One region of the Lachnospira rogosae (ex Hitch et al. 2025) genome, then DNA from elsewhere that is predicted to be linked to it. Evidence: predicted binding sites of a transcription regulator. Region 1 holds the regulator's gene; the other holds the start of a gene.
The links. Region 1 encodes HrcA, which represses chaperone genes, less so after heat shock. Its sites were predicted from a motif close to TGTTAGCACTCNNNNNNNNNGAGTGCTAACA; they were not measured.
Positions count from the first base shown of each region.

Region 2: WMO14_RS06705 (co-chaperone GroES) is a predicted target of HrcA. The motif match lies at 1,554-1,584, and genes of this name have one in related genera.

Region 1 is NZ_JBBMER010000002.1:258,552-270,355, reverse strand. Features, by position in the region: gene WMO14_RS03600 (hypothetical protein) at 1-528, shown strand, start outside; gene WMO14_RS03595 (adaptor protein MecA) at 597-1,379, shown strand; gene WMO14_RS03590 (S66 family peptidase) at 1,395-2,450, shown strand; gene leuC (3-isopropylmalate dehydratase large subunit) at 2,649-3,914, shown strand; gene leuD (3-isopropylmalate dehydratase small subunit) at 4,006-4,491, shown strand; gene WMO14_RS03575 (hypothetical protein) at 5,367-6,197, opposite strand; gene thrC (threonine synthase) at 6,576-8,063, shown strand; gene hrcA (heat-inducible transcriptional repressor HrcA) at 8,469-9,569, shown strand; gene grpE (nucleotide exchange factor GrpE) at 9,587-10,228, shown strand; gene dnaK (molecular chaperone DnaK) at 10,419-11,804, shown strand, end outside.
Region 2 is NZ_JBBMER010000004.1:111,680-123,483, forward strand. Features, by position in the region: gene WMO14_RS06695 (transglutaminase domain-containing protein) at 1-389, opposite strand, end outside; gene WMO14_RS06700 (DNA-3-methyladenine glycosylase family protein) at 586-1,464, shown strand; gene WMO14_RS06705 (co-chaperone GroES) at 1,640-1,927, shown strand; gene groL (chaperonin GroEL) at 2,023-3,648, shown strand; gene WMO14_RS06715 (MATE family efflux transporter) at 3,857-5,209, shown strand; gene WMO14_RS06720 (toll/interleukin-1 receptor domain-containing protein) at 5,304-7,127, shown strand; gene WMO14_RS06725 (DUF6106 family protein) at 7,158-7,670, shown strand; gene guaB (IMP dehydrogenase) at 7,849-9,309, shown strand; gene WMO14_RS06735 (chemotaxis protein CheX) at 9,654-10,238, shown strand; gene WMO14_RS06740 (response regulator) at 10,418-10,780, shown strand; gene truA (tRNA pseudouridine(38-40) synthase TruA) at 10,781-11,518, shown strand; gene argS (arginine--tRNA ligase) at 11,621-11,804, shown strand, end outside.

The DNA of each region.
Region 1 (11,804 bases):
CTTTATACGGACAATTACGATAAGCTTAAAAGGTGCAGATACATTTATGATAATACCGGGTGCCAGCTTTTAGATACAATAGAGGACTGCATTGATATGCTTATGGAAAATGAGTGTGATGGGGTATTTGCAGGAAGCGATAATATAAGAATGTTAAGGCTCAACCACATAAGAGGCTGTGATTATAATTATGTGGAGAATAATATATATATACCGGATACAGGGGAGGCAGTGTCTGCAATACTTACTGCTGATGATGAGGAAATATGCAGTATTATAGGGAAGGCAAGCGATGAGCAGACTATAAAGATAATAGATATTGAAAGTGCATTAATAGGGCGGATTAAGTCTTACGGAATGGTAGATGATGCAAAGGTGATTGTATCATTTAATGGTAAAAATGCTGTTATTGCAGCCAATATATACAGGGGTGATAAGAGCTTCCGATGTGAGGTGAAAGGCGAAGATGTATATATTGAGAGAATGATGGATAAACTTGTAAGACAGATTTTGCATAAATTAGCGTGATTAATATTGACAGATATGTTATTATTAAAATGTTGAATTATATATAGACTAGATGGGAATGGTAATTTATGGAATTTAAGAAGATAAATGAAGACAAGTTTCAATGCCTGTTATACGAAGAGGATCTTGAATATAATAATATAACACTTGATGATTTCTTTAGAAATGACACAGAAAAGATACATAATCTGTTGGAAGTTATTATGGACGAAGCACATAAGAATATAGGAGTTGAACTTGGTGGCGGCGTTATGTCATTACAGCTTGCACCACAGCCAGACCATTCAATCCTTCTTACTGTATCATCAGGAAAGGAAGATTTTGGTAATATGTTAAAGCAGGCAGGCGAGAGAGCTGCAAAAGCTTTAGGTGACAGGTCAAAGAGTGAGAGTAATGTTATAAAGAATGGCGGTGAGGATCTTAAAGCTCCGGAGTTTGCGGCATTTGATAAGTTGAAGGATATATTTGACCAGATGAAAGATATACCTGAGGCAGAGAAATTTATAAAAGAAGCTAAGAAAGCGAAAGATAATAAGCCAAAGGTCAGTGATGTTGTGACTGTAGGCTATGGCGTATATATTCTTGACAGCTTTGAGGACTTTGAAGATATGTGTATGGTATGCCCTAAGGTATGGGGAGTTGCCAATGGAATATATAAGAAGGACAACCGGTATTATCTTGTGCTTGAGAAGGGAAGATGTGCCAGGGAACGCTATAACTCAATATGTAATGTTATAAGCGAGTATGCACGCCTTGACTCAGAGAAAGAGCAGAGAGTTATATGGGTTAAGGAGAATTGTGAGGCGGTTATAAAAGCCAACGCGATTAGTAAAGTTAAGAAGTATTTATAATTAAGGGAGAAGAATATGAGGTATCCGCATTTTCTTGCCTGTAATGGAAATATAGGCTTCGTTGCACCATCATTTGGCTGTGCAACGGAGCCTTATATTACAGGTTTTAAAAAGGCACAGGAGAGATTTAAAAATCTAGGCTATGGAATAGTTAATGGTCCTAATGTATATGAGGCAAATGGAATAGGAATAAGCAATACGCCAGAGCTTTGTGGACAGGAGCTTACTGATATGTACACATCTGACAAGTCTGATGCATTAATATCATGCGGCGGAGGTGAGCTTATGTGTGAAATTCTTGGTTATGTTGACTGGGATAAGATTGTTAAAGCAGAACCTAAGTGGTTTATGGGATATTCAGACAATACGAATTTTACATTTCTGCTTAATACAATAGCTGATACTGCAAGCGTATATGGACCTTGTGCGGCGGCATTTGGTGTAGACAAGCTTCATAATTCCCAGCTTGATGCAATCGGCGTGCTGACGGGAGAAAAGCTTAATATAAGTGGTTATGATATGTGGGAAAAGGAGTCTTTAAAGACAGAGGACAATCCCACGCCAGCGTATAACCTTACTGAGAAAAAGGTGCTTACAGCTTATATAGGAGATAAGAAGCTTGATAATAGTTCAGAAAGCTTTAATAATATAAAGGCATCAGGCAGGCTTATAGGCGGATGTATGGACTGCCTTGTCAACCTTTTAGGAACTAAATACGACAAAGTTAAGGAATTTAATAGTAAATACAGCGATGATGGCATTATATGGTTTCTTGAAAGCTGCGACCTTAATGTATTTTCAATAAGAAGGGCTATGTGGCAGATGGACAATGCTGGCTGGTTTGAGAATGTTAAGGCATTTGTAATTGGAAGGCCACTTGTATATGGACAGGAAATGATGGGACTTGACCAGTACAGTGCTATTATTAAAACAGCAGGCAGATACAATGTTCCGGTAATTATGGATGCAGATCTGGGGCATCTTCCACCAGCAATGCCTGTAATAAGCGGTGCATATGCAGAAGTTTCTGTTAAAGATGATAATATACATTTTTTATATGAGTTAAAGTAATATATAAAATGTATATATTATGATGAAAAGTGTAAAATGTACCAGATATGATGAAATATGTAAAAATTTTATGCTTATAAAACATAAAAACGTATAGAATTCAGATATCTTGCAAATGTATGGAATATACTGTAAAATAAACAAGATTAAGCGTTGGATATATAAGTATATACTTCGCGGATACAAGGAGGATTTATAATGGGAATGACAATGACACAGAAGATTCTTGCGGCTCACGCAGGTCTTTCTGAAGTTAAAGCAGGACAATTAATTGAGGCGGACTTAGACCTCGTACTTGGTAATGATATTACATCTCCAGTTGCCATTCATGAAATGGATAAGATGACTGTTAAGACAGTATTTGATAAGGATAAGATTGCACTTGTTCCAGATCATTTTGTGCCTAATAAGGATATTAAGTCAGCAGAGCACTGCAAATGTGTAAGAGAATTCGCAGCAAAGCATGATATTACTAACTACTTTGAAGTAGGACAGATGGGTATTGAGCACGCTCTTTTACCAGAGCAGGGACTTACAGTAGCTGGCGATGTTATTATCGGTGCTGATTCACATACATGTACATATGGTGCACTTGGTGCATTCTCAACTGGTGTAGGTTCAACAGATATGGCAGCAGGTATGGCAACAGGTAAGGCCTGGTTTAAAGTACCATCAGCTATTAAGTTCAATCTTACAGGAAAGCTTAACCCTTGGGTAAGCGGTAAAGATGTGATTCTTCATATTATCGGAATGATAGGTGTTGACGGAGCTCTTTATAAGTCTATGGAATTTGCTGGTCCGGGAGTATCTACACTTACTATGGATGATAGATTTACTATTGCCAATATGGCTATAGAGGCAGGTGGAAAGAACGGAATATTCCCTGTTGATGATCTTGCAAGAGAGTATATGAAGGAACATTCTAAGAGACCATTTGTTGAATATACAGCAGATGACGATGCAGAATACGATCAGGTGATTGATATTGACCTTAGCACAATTAAGTCAACAGTAGCATTCCCACATCTTCCAGAGAATACACACACAGTTGATTCTATAGATGATATCAAGATTGATCAGGTAGTTATCGGTTCATGTACTAATGGACGTATTGATGATTTAAGATGTGCCGCTAAGATATTAGAAGGCAGAAAGGTAGCAAAGGGCTTAAGAGTAATCGTTATCCCAGCTACACAGAAAATATATATGCAGGCTATAGAAGAAGGTCTTGTACAGACATTTATTAAAGCAGGAGCAGTTGTCAGCACACCAACCTGCGGACCATGTCTTGGTGGATATATGGGTATCCTTGCAGAAGGCGAGAGATGTGTATCAACAACTAACAGAAACTTTGTTGGACGTATGGGACACGTTGATTCAGAAATATATCTTGCAAGCCCTGCTGTTGCAGCAGCAAGTGCAGTTACAGGCAAGATAAGCCAGCCATCTGACCTTGGTTTATAATATATTGTAATCAGCACACTGAATATATTTAGAAGATACATAATTATTATGAATTATAAATGTGTACGAATACACAGGAAATGAGGAGTATATGAAAGCAGAAGGAAGAGTTTTTAAATTCGGCGATAATGTAGATACAGACGTTATTATTCCTGCAAGATATCTTAATTCTTCAGACCCAGCAGAGCTTGCTACTCACTGTATGGAAGATATCGATAAGGATTTTGTGAAAAATGTTAATAAAGGCGACATAATTGTTGCTAATAAGAACTTTGGATGTGGTTCATCAAGAGAGCACGCACCTATAGCTATTAAGGCAGCAGGTGTAAGCTGTGTTATTGCAGAGACATTTGCGAGAATATTCTACAGAAATTCAATTAACATCGGACTTCCTATTATAGAGTGTCCAGAAGCAGCTAAGGCTATCAATGCAGGCGATGATGTAGCTATCGACTTTGACAGCGGCGTTATCACAGATAAGACAACAGGACAGACATTCCAGGGACAGGCATTCCCAGAATTTATGCAGAAAATCATAAAGGCTGAGGGACTTGTGAATTATATCAATAATAAATAAAAAATGCATTACACACCGGTGCTGCTTAATGGACAATAATTCTAATTCTATTGAGCTTTGTGGCAGACGGACGAAATACAACAAAATAGCGGCTATATATCAACATCAGGCACGCTCCCGCTACTCTCAAACGCAGCGGATACTAAGGTGCTAAAGGACAGCACCTAAGTACCGGCGTTTTCAAAGTACCTGATTAACGATATATAGCCGCTATTTCGTTGTATTTCTGTGTGCTGGCAGAAGATAGATGTAGATTGTTTAGTGGCAAGAGCAATCTGTATGTCCTATAATATGTATTTGCCCATAAGATAGATGCATATAGTTTAGTGACAAGAGCCCGTTGCACATTGTATGTTGGGCGGGTATAGGTGTAGTCGTGGGAATATAGATTATAGAATATATTCTGTATGGATTGAGTTCTGACATTCTAGGCTGAAGGGGATAGTTAATTGCTGGCGATAATAGTTTACAGTATATAGATTGTGTAGATTAGGTGGTCATAAAATGAAATTATAATACAGAAAATATAGAAATAAAGATAACAGATATAATACAATTACAGCGGTTGAAATAATTGCAATGTTAATTTCAGGTATGAGGGTTATTACTTGTGAGGCTAAGTAAATTAAAAAATAAACGCATACCTAAATGAGTAGACACCCAGCGGGCGGAATAGCCAATATATCAAAAGTCAGGTACTTTGAAAACGCCGGTACTTAGGCGGTGTCCTTTACCGCCTTAGTATCCGCTGCGTTTGAGAGTAGCGGGAGCGTGCCTGACGTTGATATATTGGCTATTCCGCCCGTGTCCGTTGTCAACTAAAAGCTATCCGTTGTCAATTATGAACTAATCTTCCGTATATTTTATGTCCAATCCTAGCAATTCACTTTTTCCGCCAGCCTCTTAACATACTCAATCACCCTCTTAGAAATCTTCACACTATTATAAGCAGCCGCATAAGTAATATGCGATATATCCTCAATATAATTCCTTGTATAATTTACCGGAAATACAGGCTCTAACATATCAGCTACCTTATTATAAGCAATAGCTGCCTCATATTCCGTCCCATAAGTCCCTATTATAAAATCACCATTAATGTGAATTCTGCTCTGAAACATTATACGTCCGTTTTTTACAATCTGGCTCACGCCATTATATTTATTGACTACACACACATTTTCATATCTGAAATCGTGTTCGTCATTATTCCTGAAAATGTAATCTTTTCCTTTAACGGAATGACTGCGTATTCCAAATCTGGATAAAATGCTTGTCTGCATACCATAATCATTTACGAAATAATAACCGCCGCGGCACATAATTGTGTGGTGCGAATAATAGAAAAGGTCATCAATGGAAAATATAAGAGTATTCCCGGGTTCAAGAAAATACAAAAATGCCTTGTTGCACAGGTATATGGGTGTCTTAATATATATGCCATTGTCGCGGAAATTAATAAGACTTATGAACTTAGAATAAGGAAAATCAATATGACATTCGGCGTATGATGAAGTATGAAGGTCAATATTAACATAATATATGTCAGGCTTAAAAAGTATATCGCAAGCAGTACAGTAAACCTGTGAGGCTGTATTTTCATCATCATAACTTCCGATACTTATATGTTTATTCTTATATGTTATTGAAACCCTGTAATATACAGAGCCGTCTTTTTTATTGGTCTTGTAAACACCTTTAGCCAAGTTGTGGTTCTCCTTTAACGTATCTTGATTATTATGCTATCATATATTAGTGATATGTTAATTTGATTTTATAATAAATACATTGCTATCTTAATAATATTGTATATATTACTGTCAGCCGGAAATTGTCTAATATTTATCAATCCTATAAATTATATGATAAAATTAGTAATAATTCAATATACCTATTGTTTTTCGTATCATTCCTGTTGTATAATGGTTTCTGTTTAAAGCATTTTTAACAGGAATCCGGTTAGTGATGATAAAGCTGTTCCATTTACCAGATGTTGTTCTGGCAGGTACATATGTATGTGGGAGACGGTTATGCATCAGATTGACTGTGATTCACCCCAATAAAATAAGAAGGTGGAATAAGAGATGAGTTTATTTTACAGAAGTACAAGGGATGATAGTGTAAGAGTAACAGCCTCACAGGCTATATTAAAGGGACTTGCTCCAGATGGTGGATTATTCGTACCAGAATCTATTCCTTCATTAGATAAGAGCTTAGAAGAACTTTCAAAGATGTCTTATAAGGAAGTTGCTTATGAAGTTATGAAGCTTATGCTTGATGACTTTACAGAAGAAGAGTTAAAGAACTGTATTGACAAAGCTTATGATTCTAAGTTTGATACTGAAGAGATTGCACCATTAGTTAAGGCAGAGGGTGCATATTTCTTAGAATTATTCCATGGTGCAACTATTGCATTTAAGGATATGGCTTTATCTATATTACCACACTTACTTACAACATCAGCTAAGAAGAATGATGTTAAAAATGAAATAGTAATACTTACAGCAACATCAGGAGATACAGGTAAAGCAGCTCTTGCAGGTTTTGCAGATGTTCCAGGAACAAGAATTGTTGTATTCTATCCTAAGAACGGTGTAAGCCCTATTCAGGAAAAGCAGATGGTTACACAGAAGGGTGCTAATACTCACGTAATTGGAATTAAGGGTAACTTTGATGATGCACAGACAGGTGTTAAGAATATATTTGGTGATAAGGAACTTGAAAAGGTTATGAACAATGCCGGCTTCCAGTTCTCATCAGCTAACTCAATAAATATAGGACGTCTTGTTCCACAGATTGTATACTATGTATATGCATATGCAAGACTTCTTGCTAACGGAGAAATCAAGGCAGGTGAAAAGATTAATGCAGTAGTTCCTACAGGTAACTTTGGTAATATCCTTGCTGCATTTTATGCTAAGAATATGGGACTTCCTATTAATAAGCTTATATGTGCTTCTAATGAGAATAAGGTGTTATACGATTTCTTTACAACGGGTGAGTATGACAGAAACAGAGATTTCGTTCTTACAACATCACCATCTATGGATATTCTTATCTCAAGCAACCTTGAAAGACTTATCTATAGAATAGCAGGCAACAGTGCTGAGAAGAACAGCGAGCTTATGGCTTCACTTAAAGAAACAGGTAAGTATGAGATTACTGCTGATATGAAAGCACAGCTTTCAGATTTCTATGGCAACTATGCTACAGAGGCGGAAGATGCTGCTACTATAAAGGATTTATATGAAACTTGTGGATATGTTATAGATACACATACAGCAGTAGCTGCTACAGTTTATAACAAGTACAAGGCAGACACTAAGGACGAAACTAAGACAGTTATAGCTTCAACAGCAAGCCCATACAAGTTTACAAGAAGCGTAATGGAAGCAATCGACCCTAAGTATGCTTCAATGGGTGACTTTGAACTTGTAGATAAGTTAAGCGAACTTGCTAAAGTAAAAGTTCCTAACGCTATCGAAGAAATCAGAACAGCTCCAGTCCTCCACAACACAGTATGTGAAGTAAGCGAGATGACCAATGAAGTAAAGAAATTCTTAGGAATATAATCTAATCCTAAGTAATTTCTATTAAGAATAATTTTAACCTCAATAAAACTGCTGTGTAAATCAGGCAAAGCCCCAGATTTACACAGCAGTTTTTTATGTAATAGGAAATTCTGATAGAATTATCGCACACGGATGTGCGATGGAGCGAATACGCAACAGGACGTTGCGTCTGAGCGTTTGCGTCCCTCATAACCACAACAAAAGGAAAGTCTTAGAAATACCCAATCAGCTTTCTGGTGCCCGAAGCCCCACCCCCTTCTCCAAACACTTAATAAAGTTTATAATTTATTTATACAAAAAATTAAATTAATTGTTGACATCACCCTTGCAAAGTGATACCTTAATTATGTTGATATTAGCACTCCTGATTATTGAGTGCTAACAACAAAGAAAAGGAGGTATGTCATGGGGCTTGATGAACAGCTTGATGAGCGTAAAGTAAAGATACTTAAAGCAATCATTAAGAACTACTTAGAAACAGGCGAGCCAGTTGGTTCAAGAACGATATCTAAGTTCACAGACATGAAGCTTAGTTCCGCGACAATAAGGAATGAGATGGCAGACCTGGAAGAGCTTGGGTATATAGTTCAGCCACATACATCAGCAGGAAGAATTCCTACAGATAAAGGCTACAGATTATATGTAGACGATATGATGTCTGAGAAAGAACAGAACATAACCAACAGAGAGAACGAGGTTGCTGTTAAAGAACAGGAATTAAGTTCAATGAAGGATATGTTAGGTGAGAAGGTTGAAAAGGTAGAAGAGCTTCTTCAGAATGTTGCCAAGGTTCTTGCCAAAGATACTAATTATGCAACTATGGTAACGACACCTAAGGTAACAGGCAATAAGCTTAAGTTCGTTCAGTTATCACAGCTTGAAGCCAATAAGATATTAGCCGTAATAGTTATGGAAGGCAATCTTATAAGGAATAAGGTGATAACAGTAAGCGAGGATTTGTCACAGGAGAATTTGTTAAAGCTTAACATTCTTATTAATACAACACTTACAGGGCTTACTCTTGAACAGATGAATTTGAGCATTGTTTCAAAGATGGAAAATCAGGCAGGAGAACATATTAATCTTGTCAAAGAAGTTCTTGATGCGATTGTTGATACAATAAGCAGCGCAGATGATTTAAAGATATATACAAGCGGTGCAACCAACATATTCAAGTATCCAGAACTTAGTGATTCAACCAAAGCCAGTGAGCTTATATATGCCTTGGAGGAAAAGCAGAGCCTGTCAGATCTTGTTGTTGATGATGACAATAGTGTTGATGAACAGGATAGTAGTTCCAACAATGGTATTCAGGTATATATAGGAAATGAAACACCGATTGAATCTATGAAAGACTGTAGCGTTGTAACAGCAACATATGAATTACAGGATGGAATGAAGGGTACAATTGGTATTATTGGTCCAAAGCGTATGGATTATGAAAAGGTTGTGGAAACCTTGAAGAATATGAGGACGCAGTTGGATGATGTATTCAAGAAATCATAGAAAGGTGAGGAGATAAGGTGTCTAAGAAAGATAATAACATTAATAATGTTGATGAAGCAGATGTTAATATTAATGATACAGATGTTACATCAGATACAGATAAAGACGCTGATACTGTAGAAGCTCAGGGCTCGTCTGACGCAGATGTGAAGGCAGAGAAATCTGACAACGCAAGTGATGCGCAAGGAGCGGAGGAAACAGTTGATATAAATAATAAAAAGGACCAGAAGGACGCTGTGATTGAGGATTTACAAGATCGTTTGAAGCGTCAGATGGCTGAGTTTGACAACTACAGAAAGCGTACTGACAAAGAAAAGTCAGCAATGTTCGAGATGGGAGCTTCGGATGTAGTAAAGAAACTTCTTCCGATAGTAGATAATTTTGAACGCGGCTTTAAGTCAGTGACAGAGGAAGAGTTACAAACACCATTTGCCAAAGGTATGGATATGGTTTACAAGCAGACAATTAAGATGCTTGAAGACTTACAGGTTAAGCCAATCGAGGCAGTTGGTTCAGAGTTTAATCCTGAATTTCATAATGCAGTTATGCATGTGGAAGATGACTCTCAGGGCGAGAATATTATCGTTGAAGAGTTCGAGAAGGGTTACACATATAGAGATGTGGTTATCCGCCACAGTATGGTAAAGGTTGCTAACTAATACATCAGAATATTTAGTTGATGTATAATGGTATGAGCTTTTACCAGAAGTAAAGTATGTGGGTAGTTGTGATATAGAAAGAAGTCGTTTACAGGCTTAGGGCTTATCAGAACAATACACACACTTGTAACAAATAGAATTGATATTATTAAACAGTATGTCTATATAAGACATAGAAAGGAAGATAATTATGAGCAAGATTATTGGTATAGATTTAGGTACAACTAATTCATGCGTAGCTGTTATGGAAGGTGGTAAGCCAGTTGTTATTACTAACACAGAAGGTATCAGAACTACTCCATCAATAGTTGCATTTACAAAGAACGGAGAAAGATTAGTAGGTGATCCTGCTAAGCGTCAGGCAGTTACTAATGCTGATAAGACAATTTCTTCAATCAAGAGACATATGGGTACAGATTACAAGGTTGATATTGATGGTAAGAAGTACACACCACAGGAAATATCAGCTATGATTCTTCAGAAGTTAAAGGCTGATGCTGAGAGCTATCTTGGTGAGACAGTTTCAGAAGCTGTTATCACAGTTCCAGCTTACTTCAATGATGCACAGAGACAGGCAACTAAGGATGCTGGTAAGATTGCAGGTCTTGATGTTAAGAGAATTATCAACGAGCCTACAGCTGCTGCTTTAGCTTATGGTCTTGATAATGAACACGAGCAGAAGATTATGGTATATGACCTTGGTGGTGGTACATTCGATGTATCTATCATTGAAATCGGTGATGGTGTAATCGAAGTTCTTGCTACTGCTGGTAACAACAGACTTGGTGGTGATGATTTTGATAATGCTATTACACAGTATATGTTAGATGACTTCAAGGCTAAGGAAGGCGTAGATCTTTCTACAGATACAATGGCACTTCAGAGATTAAAGGTTGCTGCTGAGCAGGCTAAGAAGGAATTATCAAGTGCTATGCAGACTAACATCAACCTTCCATACATCACAGCAACAGCAGAAGGTCCAAAGCATTTTGATATGACACTTACAAGAGCTAAGTTCGATGAACTTACACACGACTTAGTAGAAAAGACAGCTGAGCCAGTTAAGAACGCACTTTCAGATGCAGGTCTTACAGCTTCAGAACTTTCAAAGGTATTATTAGTTGGTGGTTCTACAAGAATTCCAGCTGTACAGGATAAAGTAAAGCAGTTAACAGGTCACGAACCTAACAAGTCACTTAACCCAGATGAATGTGTTGCTATCGGTGCTTCTATTCAGGGTGGTAAGCTTGCTGGTGATGCCGGTGCTGGTGATATCCTTCTTCTTGATGTAACACCACTTTCACTTTCAATTGAGACAATGGGTGGTATTGCTACAAGACTTATCGAGAGAAATACAACTATTCCTACAAAGAAGAGCCAGATATTCTCCACAGCTGCTGATAACCAGACAGCCGTTGATATCAACGTAGTACAGGGTGAAAGACAGTTTGCCAAGGATAACAAGTCACTTGGACAGTTCAGACTTGATGGTATACCTCCAGCAAGAAGAGGTGTTCCACAGATTGAAGTTACATTTGATATCGATGCTAATGGTATCGTTAATGTATCTGCTAAG
Region 2 (11,804 bases), on a different contig from region 1:
CTTCTGTAAGCTTTAATAATTGCAAAATTGTCCCAACATTCATAAGTTATCCGCACATTGAAACCATTTTTAATGCGCCTGTATTCACATCTTAACTGTTCTATGCCGTTAATTAATGAAAGCCATTTGTTGGCATCAATTAACTCCTCATCAGTAATGAATAATTCGCAGACATTATTATCACTATCCATACTTGCAATTATAGCCTGCACAATCTCCTCCGTTGTATCTGCGGACTGGGAAAATGCAGCCTTAGGTATTGTCATAGCTGAATTGGAAGACATATTAAACGATATTGGAATTGTACAGCCTGTCAATGCGACAGATAAAAGCACAAGTGTGAGTATAACGCAGACACGCTTATGGATAGGCTTATATAAATTTTTCATATATGTTAATAAATCTTTCTATAATAATTTAGGTTTATTACTTTGTTAAATTAAATGTAATTTGGTATTATTACATCATATATTATAATTATATTACATTATAAAATAATACACAACTGCTAGATATATGGATATTTATGGCAGTCTGATAATAAATATACCGTGCATTTTATTTTGTACAGGGAGGAGAATTAATATGAGCGATTATATTATTAACAAACCTGATGATTTTGAATTGAATGAAACACTTGAATGTGGACAGTGCTTCCATTTTAATAAGCTTGATGAAAATGATTATGTCCTTACAGCATTTGGACATATGTTACATATAATACAGACTGAAAAAGAAATTGTATTTTATGATACTGACGAGAAGCTGTATATGGATTTGTGGAGAAATTATTTTGATATAGACAGGAATTATGGTCTTATAAAGGAAAGGCTTCTAAAGAAAGATGATAAGCTTAAGGAAGCAATTGAGGCAATGTCAGGTGTCAGAATTCTTAATCAGGAATTTTTTGAGACACTTATTTCATTTATTATATCGCAGAACAAACAGATACCACATATAAAGAAGATTGTTGCAGATATTTCTGCAAAGTATGGCGATTATGCGGGTGAGGTGAAAGGTGTACCTATGTATACATTTCCTGATGTAAGGAAGTTAGCCAAAGCAGAAGTAGAGGATTTGAAGGAATTAAAGACAGGCTTTAGAGCACCTTACATATATGATGCCGTAAAATGTGTCGGCGAGGGAAAAATCAGCTATGATGAGCTTATTGCACTGGATAGTGAGCAGGGCATTGAGAAAATGTGTCAGATAAAAGGGGTTGGCAACAAGGTCGCAAGCTGTGTAAGCCTTTTTGCATTGGGTAAAAGGGACAGCTTTCCTATTGATGTGTGGATAAAAAGAATAATGGAATATCTGTATTTTGACGGAAATGATACTTCCAAAGATGTTATAGCTGCATTTGCTAAGGAAAGATTTGGCGAGCTTGGCGGATATGCACAGCAGTATCTTTTCTATTATGGAAAGACTGTCAAGATGGGTGTCGCTAATAAGAATAAAAAATAAAAAAAGTATAATCAAAATGTTAAATCATTAATATATTTAGAAATAGCTGTTGACAAATTATTAGCCGGGTGCTATCTTAATTTTATTGAAATTAGCACTCGGTTGAAATGAGTGCTAACAAGCAAAAAACAAATTGCTGCCATATACATTTCAGACAGCGGAATGGAGGATATATATGAAATTAGTACCATTAGGAGACAGAGTTGTAATTAAAGCATTAGTTGCAGAAGAAACTACAAAGTCAGGTATCGTATTACCAGGACAGGCAAAGGAGAAACCATCTCAGGCAGAGGTAGTTGCAGTTGGACCTGGCGGGGTTGTTGATGGCAAGGAAGTTACAATGCAGGTTAAGCCTGGTGATAAGGTAATATATTCTAAGTATGCTGGAACAGAAGTTAAGCTTGATGATGAAGAATACATCGTTGTAAAGCAGAATGATATTCTTGCGGTAATCGAGGACTAATCAGATACAGCCAGTTTACTGGCGGATATATGAAAAGTGATAGTTAGTTGATATCAGATATATTTTTATTACAGATAATAATGGAGGTAATAGCAATGGCAAAGGAAATTAAATACGGAATTGAAGCAAGAAAAGCTCTTGAAGAGGGTGTTAATAAATTAGCTAATACTGTAAGGGTTACAATCGGACCAAAGGGACGTAACGTAGTTCTTGATAAATCATATGGTGCACCACTTATCACTAACGATGGTGTTACAATCGCTAAGGATATCGAACTTGAAGATGCATTTGAGAATATGGGTGCCCAGCTTGTAAAGGAAGTTGCTACTAAGACTAATGATGTAGCAGGTGATGGTACAACAACAGCTACAGTTCTTGCACAGGCTATGGTTAATGCAGGTATGAAGAACTTAGCAGCAGGTGCTAACCCAATCATCTTAAGAAAAGGTATGAAGAAGGCTACTGATTGTGCAGTTGAAGCTATTGCACATATGAGCGAGAAGGTTACAGGAAAAGACCAGATTGCAAAGGTTGCATCTATCTCAGCTGGTGATGAAGAAGTAGGTCAGATGGTAGCTGATGCTATGGAAAAGGTTTCTAATGATGGTGTTATCACAATCGAAGAATCTAAGACAATGAAGACAGAACTTGATCTTGTAGAAGGTATGCAGTTCGATAGAGGATATATTTCAGCATATATGGCAACGGATATGGATAAGATGGAAGCTAACCTTGATAACCCATATATCCTTATCACAGATAAGAAGATTTCTAATATTCAGGAAATCTTACCAGTTCTTGAACAGATAGTCCAGAGCGGTGCTAAGCTTCTTATCATTGCAGAAGATGTTGAAGGTGAAGCTCTTACGACACTTATCGTTAATAAGTTAAGAGGTACATTCAATGTTGTAGCTGTCAAAGCACCTGGATATGGTGACAGACGTAAGGAAATGCTTAAGGATATCGCTATTCTTACAGGTGGTCAGGTTATCTCAGAAGAACTTGGTCTTGAACTTAAGGATACAACAATGGATATGCTTGGTAGAGCTAAGTCAGTTAAGGTTCAGAAAGAAAATACAGTTATCGTTGACGGCGAAGGTGCTAAGGAAGATATCGAAGCAAGAGTTGCACAGATTCGTGCACAGCTTGAAGAAACAACATCTGACTTTGATAAGGAAAAGTTACAGGAAAGACTTGCTAAGCTTGCAGGCGGCGTAGCTGTTATCAGAGTTGGTGCTGCAACAGAAACAGAGATGAAGGAAGCTAAGCTTCGTATGGAAGATGCCCTTAATGCAACAAGAGCTGCTGTAGAAGAAGGCGTTATCTCAGGTGGTGGTTCTGCTTATATCCACGCTTCTAAGAAGGTTGCTGAACTTGCTGCTACACTCAGTGGTGATGAGAAGACAGGTGCAGAGATTATTCTTAAGGCACTTGAAGCTCCTTTATACCACATTGCTCACAATGCAGGTCTTGAAGGTGCAGTTATCATCAACAAAGTAAGAGAGTCAGAAGTAGGAACAGGTTACGATGCTCTTAATGATGAATACGTTAATATGATTGATGCTGGTATTCTTGACCCAGCTAAGGTTACAAGAAGTGCATTACAGAATGCTACAAGTGTAGCTTCAACACTCCTTACAACAGAGTCAGTTGTAGCTGATATCAAAGAAGATACACCAGCAATGCCAGCAGGAGCTGCCGGTATGGGCGGAATGATGTAATAAGTAATAATTTGCTATACATCAGTAAGTTGATAAAATAAATTTAACACTTACATTATATTAAAAAAGTCCCTTTGTTTATGTTTTATATTCATAAACAAGGGGACTTTTTGTTGTGTAATGTATAAGCAATATGTTATGCTATCAAGGTTATTAAGTGGATTACAGCAGATTGAGCTGATTCATATATTTCAGGAGAGCTTGGTTTATGTTTTTTAATAGAAGAAAGAATGATGATTTGTCAGAAAAGCTGGTTAAACTGGTTGTTCCGATAGCTATACAGCAGTTTATGTTGGCACTTGTGAGTGCCACAGATGCGGTTATGCTGGGCTTTGTAGACCAGACCTCGTTGTCTGCAGCTTCACTTGCCGGACAGATACAGTTTGTGCTTAATTTGTTTATAGCAGGGATAACAGCAGGCTCAGGAATAATGATTTCACAGTACTGGGGAAAGAAGGACATAAAAGCTATTGAAAAGGTCATGCCGGTGGCTTTATATGCTAATCTGTTGTCAGGTGGCATATTCACTATTCTTGCGTTTCTCATACCTGAGGGACTTATAAGGATATTCACTAACGAACCGGAGCTTATTGCAAGCGGTACACTATATATCAGGGCGGTAGCCTTATCCTATGTGCTGTGTGCAGTATCACAGGTATATCTGATTCTTCTTAAGAATACAGGAAGGGCAGCTCAAAGCTCTGTTATCAGCTCATCAGCAGTTGCAGTTAATATAGTCTGCAATGCTGTCCTTATATTTGGACTACTTGGTATGCCACGTCTTGGCATACGTGGAGCGGCTTATGCAACTGTAATATCAAGAGTGATAGAGCTTGTATGGGCATATATTGCAGTTAACAAAGACAGGATTGCCACTCTGGAGTGGAAAGGAATTATTCATACAGATAAAGCACTTACAAGAGATTTCTGGTATTACACAATGCCTGTGCTATGTGCCTCCTTAGTGTGGGGCATTGCATTTGTATTATACTCAGTTATACTTGGACATATGGGAAGTGATGCTGTTGCAGCGAATTCCATAGCCAGTATAGTAAAGAGTATGGTACAGTGCGTTATAAGGGGCGTTAGTGCCGGGGCAGGAATTATTATAGGTAATCTACTAGGAGCAGGTAAGCTTTATAAAGCCAGGGAATATGGTGGAAGAATTACAAGACTGTCAATAGCGATTGGGATAATAACAGGTCTGCTTCTTATAGTTATAGCTCCGGTTGTATCGCGTGCAGCCCCTATGTCAGATACAGCGAAGGGGTATCTTGGCTTTATGCTGATAGTCCTCGGCATTAATCTGATGGGGCAGTCGGTGAATACAACTGTTCTGGATGGAATATTCTGCGCTGGTGGTGATGCAAAGTTTGATATGAAGGGAAATATTGGTGCAATGTGGTTCTTTGCAGTTCCACTTGGCTTTGTTGCAGCATTTGTATTCAATGCACCAGTCTGGCTTGTATATATCATAATAAGCCTTGATGAGCTTGTAAAGCTCCCGGCAGTATATATACATTATAAGAAGTATATTTGGGTAAGAAATATTACAAGATAAAATACCAGGGATAGTTGTTTCTATTTAAAAAAGTCAGGGGGTATGTTATAATACTTCCATATTGGATTTTAATTGTCACGCAGGAGGAATGGTGATGGCTGATATTGATGAGCTTAAAAAGAAACTTGAAGATGGATGGATAAAGGGTGAACCTTATGTATTTGTAAGTTATGCAAGTAAGGATAAAGAGAAAGTTTATGAATTTGTATATGAACTTAGAAAACGTGGAATTAATGTATATATAGATATAGAGCTTCAGGAGAATATTTCTAAGAACTGGTTACAGAATATTAAGGAGCGTTTATATGATGTTGATTGTGTTGCTATGATTTCATTTCTTAGTCTTAACTATTTCCGTAGTTATGCCTGCCTTATAGAACAGCTTGTAACACGTTCAGAGGATTTAAAGATGGAAAAAGGTAAGTATCTTGAGAATTTTTATATTGCATTGGATGATAATATGTCTACAATACAAAAAATGGAAGATGCAGTGTATAATAATACAGTTGCAAAAGAAAGTCAGAGTATGGCAATAAAGATGGTTCCAGAGGAAGTAAATGTCCTTAAAGATGTCATGGAAGATAATATTGCAGTAAAGAGCAAGTTAAAGAAAGATGTCAGGTCAACTATAGATAGTCTGAATACAGCACATAGAGTTGCGATAAGTATGCTTAGTTATATTTTTAAAGAGTCAAGCTATAGTATTCAGAAATATGGAACAGCTGGTGATTGTGCACAGTTAATGTATAACAATTTTACTAATGATAAGAATGACAAAATTAATATTGATGTATTGGAGGAACTTAAAGAAAAGTACATCAATGCTTCATCATCTGCCACAACTACATCATCTACAGCAAGTCAGAGCAGTGCTTCTGCACCAGCCGTTAAGAATAATACTACAGAAGCTGACATTGAGAATAATAGAACTTCTGATAATATTCAGAGTACAGAGAATAACAATGTGGCAAATAATAACACAAATATCAATGAAATAGACAGCAATGATATTATTGATGATGAAAATAGCACATCAACAGACAGCGTTACTACAGATGATTTTGCCACATCTACAGACAACAACAATATAACTGATAACACCAGAACAAGACAGGCTACAAGTACAGGTGATATCAGATTTACGCTTTATGGCAAGGAGTATGAGCTTAATCAGTCAGATATGATGCTTACATTTTTTGCACATATTCTTAATAAACATCAGGATACTGTGGACGAACTTCCTTCGTATAATGGGATGAACTGCGTATCTGATGTTGATTATAGTCTTTCTGAGAATCGTAAGGCAGATATGCCTACATATTTCAGAAGCTGTGAATTCTTTGAATTCGCTAATGGAAGCCATATATGCGTTGGAACATCATATTCAGTAGTAGACAAGTTAAAGAAAATGGCACTTCTGCTTAATATATGTGGTGAAAGCCCAGAGATATTCAGCTCAGAACAGGTTGAACTTCCAGCGGTAAAGGTCAGAGGTGGTTCTTCTGCTGGCGGCAAGGGAAGTGGAGCACTTGTGAAATTCAGCGTATATGGTAATGAATACGCGCAGAACCAGACAGATATGCTTGGAACAATATGCAGTTCTGTTATAGCTAAGCACCCAGACAAGTTAGAGGAAGCAGCAGATGCTTTATTATGTATTGATGTTAAAGATTATACAGATGTTGCTAAAGAAGACAGACCAGTATATTTCTCATCAATGAACAGATATGAAGTAAATGGCACAGCTTATAGTGTTGGTGGAAGCTTCGGAATGAAAGAAAAGCTTAAAATGATTGCTAAATTACTTATAATGTGCGACGAAAGCAAGGATATAATTGATATAGAAGACTATGAGATACCAGATGTAAAGGTTAAGGCGGCTGCAGGCACTAAGAAGAAAATTAATTACTTTGATTAATTGGAAGTATTACAAGATAGGAGTAGTTTTATGTTTGATGTAGCAGTAGAACAGATAGTAAAGGTAAAACCGCCTAAGACAGCAGTTGTTTATAAGGCATTGCTTATAATAGGCTGTATTGTGGCGGCTACAACCATACCACAGACAAGAACATTTGGAATAATTGTGCTTGCATTATTTGCGGTGATGACATTTTTGGTATTCCAGTATTATAATGCAGAGCTTGAGTATTCGATAGTGGATGATACGCTTACGATTGATAGGATTATGGCAAAATCAGCAAGAAAAAGATGTGGTGTGTATACACTTTCAAGAGCAAAGCTTGTGGCAAGAGCTGATTCGCAGGATGCACTCCGTATGAACCATATGGACGTTAAGACTTATGATTATTCAGTTGGTGCAAGCAACCACGATTCGGTTGTCATATATGCTTATAATGAACATAACGAACTGGTCAGGGTATTTGTATATCCTGATGAACGTATTCTTCACAGCATACAAAATGTTGTTGAAAAAGATGTGTTTAAAGTTATTGACTTTTAAAAAATGCTCTGATACAATTCTAATATTATAAACAAAAGGAATATGATAGAACGTTTATCAGATTTCTCCACACAGAAATGTCCGAATTAAGTATTCGGATTTTTTTGTACCAAGAATTGCGTTATTACGCGCATATAACTTAATTATTTTATTCACAGGAAAGCGAGGACAAAGGAAAATGGGTACAATTATTGGTGAGGGCATTACATTTGACGATGTGTTATTAGTTCCACAGTATTCAGAAGTAACACCTAATATGATCGATTTAACAACTAATCTTACAAAGAATATTAAGCTTAATATTCCTTTGATGAGTGCAGGTATGGACACAGTTACTGAACATAGAATGGCAATCGCTATGGCAAGACAGGGTGGTATAGGTATTATCCACAAGAATATGTCAGTTGAGCAGCAGGCAGAGGAAGTTGATAAGGTAAAAAGATCAGAGAATGGAGTAATTACAGATCCATTTTTCTTACATCCAGATAATACATTACAGGAAGCTAACGAACTTATGGGTAAGTTCAGAATTTCTGGTGTTCCTATCACAGATGATGATAGAAAGCTTGTTGGTATTATTACTAACAGAGATCTTAAATTTGAAGAAGATTTCTCAAGACCAATTAAGGAATGTATGACAAGCGAGAATCTTGTAACAGCTCCAGTTGGAATTACTCTTGAAGAAGCTAAGAAGATCCTTGGCAAGGCAAGAAAAGAAAAGCTTCCAATCGTTGATGATGAATTCAAGTTAAGAGGGCTTATTACAATAAAGGATATTGAGAAGTCTATTAAGTATCCTGCGTCTGCACATGATTCACAGGGAAGACTTCTTGCAGGTGCTGCAGTTGGTATTACAGCCAATGTTATGGATAGAGTTCAGGCTCTTGTTGATGCAAGTGTTGACTGTATTGTAATTGATTCAGCACATGGTCACTCTAAGAATATTATTACAACATTAAAGAATATCAAGTCAGCATTCCCTGATTTACAGGTAATCGCTGGTAACATTGCTACAGGTGCAGCTGCTAAGGCACTTTGCGAAGCTGGTGTAGATGCAGTTAAGGTTGGTATAGGACCTGGTTCTATCTGTACAACAAGAGTTGTTGCTGGTATTGGTGTACCTCAGGTAACAGCAGTTATGGATGCTTATGCAGAAGCTAAGAAGTTCGGTATTCCAGTTATCGCTGATGGTGGTATCAAGTTCTCAGGTGATATAGTTAAGGCTATTGCTGCCGGTGGTAGTGTATGTATGCTCGGAAGTCTTCTTGCAGGCTGTGATGAAGCTCCTGGTTCATTTGAGTTATTCCAGGGCAGAAAGTATAAGGTTTATAGAGGTATGGGTTCTATTGCAGCTATGGAGAATGGAAGCAAGGACAGATACTTCCAGACAGGTGCTAAGAAGCTTGTTCCAGAAGGTGTTGAAGGACGTGTTGCATATAAGGGACTTGTTGAAGATACAATATTCCAGCTTATGGGAGGTCTTCGTTCAGGTATGGGTTATTGTGGAGCACCTACAATTCCATTGCTTCAGGAGACAGGTAAGTTTATTAAGATGTCATCTGCTGCATTAAGAGAGAGTCATCCACACGATATTCATATCACTAAGGAAGCCCCTAACTACTCAGTAGAGAACGCTTAATATAAAGCTGTTATTATAAACAGATTAGAATAATAGATATTTAATCAACCCCGGCATTAATTAATTTTAATGCTGGGGTTGTTTGTGCGTCAATTTTAGTGTATTATCTTTGGGATATTAAATGTGAAATATGCACAAGTTGTATATGATAAATGTGGCAAATTGAATAAACTGTCTAAACAATTAAACTGATAAGCATTTATAAGTGAAAATAAAATCCGATAATAAGTGTTTATAAGTGAAAATTGATGTTGCTAATATATGTTTTCTTGATGTATAATAATCTTACAGTAAAATTGTATGAATAATGTATTTATAGAAGGTTATGCACAAGGAGAAGAGGTATGCAGGATAAGATGATTAACAAGTATATTGCTAAGAATCATTCTGGATCTGTATTTACTGACAATGAATTGCAGGTTATCAAGGATGGTAATATAGATGATATGGTTACAACATTTCTTGATATGAATACAGAATATTATAATAAGCAGATGCAGAGTGTTTTAAAGGTATTTACACAGTTTATGAGCACTGAGATTGAACTTGAGAGAATAATATATCAGAAGGAATTTGATGGCAAATTTGTTGGCTGTCAGATTATGGACGGAGATATAGATGTATTCTTAGGGATAGCAGGTGAAGATGCTGACCTTCTTTGCGTTGCATCTACATTTTCCCAGGAAGATATGAATAAGTTTGATGCTGATGCTTATGATGCAATATGCGAGCTTATTAATATTATTAATGGTGCATATGCGACTAAGCTCAGTTATGAAGAGATAGAGGTGTCTTTACACCCACCAGTATTTTATCAGGATACACAGATTAAAGCGGATAATGGAATGTATGTAGTTACATTTAATATGAAAGGACATAGATTTAATCTGCTTATGGTTGCAGATGATAAAGTTAAGCTTAATGTATAAAAATATATGTACATAGTTAAGGCGTATTACAGAAGCTGAAGTTGTTAATAATCATCAGTCAATTATTTGTTAGTTGATGAATTGTTATAGATATATTGCATTTGCAGTTGATTACAGATACTAAATGCTTCTGCACAAGCCGGGTGGTTAATTATAGACATATGGAACGGAGGAATATTATGGCGAAGATTTTGATAGTAGATGATTCTAAGACTTCAAGAAAGTTCTTAAGAAATATGCTTGAACAGGCTGGACACGAGATTGTTGCAGAGGCTGTTAACGGAGCAGAAGGCGTTGAAAAGTTCAGAATATACAGACCGGATATAACAACTATGGACATTACAATGCCGGTTCTTGGCGGAATAGATGCAGTTAAGGATATTATAGAGATAGACCCTGATGCCAAGATTATTATGGTAACAGCGGCAGGACAGAAGGCTAATATGATAGAGGCTCTTAAGAAAGGAGCGGCTGATTTTATACAGAAGCCTTTTGATATGGACGTGATTGTTAATACAATTGAAAAGGTTATGGAAGAATAGATGTACAATTATAGATTACAACTTCAATATGATGGTGGGAGATATGACGGCTGGGTCAGAATGGGCAAGGACTCCAATTCTAACACTATAGAATGTAAGATTAAAGAGATAATTCAGAAGATGACAGGTGAAGATATTGATATATATGTTGGATGCAGAACAGAAAAAGGTGTTCATGCACTTAATCAGACAGCTAATTTCAAGCTTAATGATAAGTACCAGCCTGTAGAGGTTAAGAATTACCTTAACAGATATCTTCCAAGGGATATAGCTGTTAATCGCGTGGAATTAGTAGATGAAAGATTTCATAGCCAGCTTAATGCGAGGGAGAAGACATATGTATACAAGATAGATATGGCTAATGTAGCGAATGTATTTACAAGAAAGTATGCTTATCATACATTTGATATTCCGGATATTAAGGCTATGAAGCAGGCAGCTTTTTATATGATTGGAAAGCATGATTTTAAAGCATTTACTACTGCGAAGAAGAGCAAGTCTACAGTAAGGGATATCAAAGATGTAGAGATAACTACAGATGGAGACAGTTGTGAGATAAGAATAACAGCAGATGATTTCCTTCATAATATGGCAAGATATATGATTGGTATGCTTCTTGATGTAGGAAGCGGACTTAAGAAGGTGGAAGATGTAGAGAATATTATGGCTGGCAAGGATGTTGTTATGTCACTTCCAGCTGAGAGCTATGGACTTTTCCTTGAAAGTGTTTTATACTAAATAGATGATTTTATTAAAGAATCTCGGATTTCGGGATTCTTTTCTTGTTACTTTATAATAATATATTTTATGAAGCAGAATTTAACAGGAATGGAGAATATAATGAAGACCATAATTGAACTTATGACAGATGAATTTAAGAAAGCATTTGCAGAATGTGGATATTCAGAAGAATACGCAAGAATTACTATATCTAACAGACCTGACTTATGCGAATTCCAGTGCAATGGCGCGATGGCAGCAGCTAAGACTTATAAAAAAGCTCCATTTGTTATTGCAGATGAGA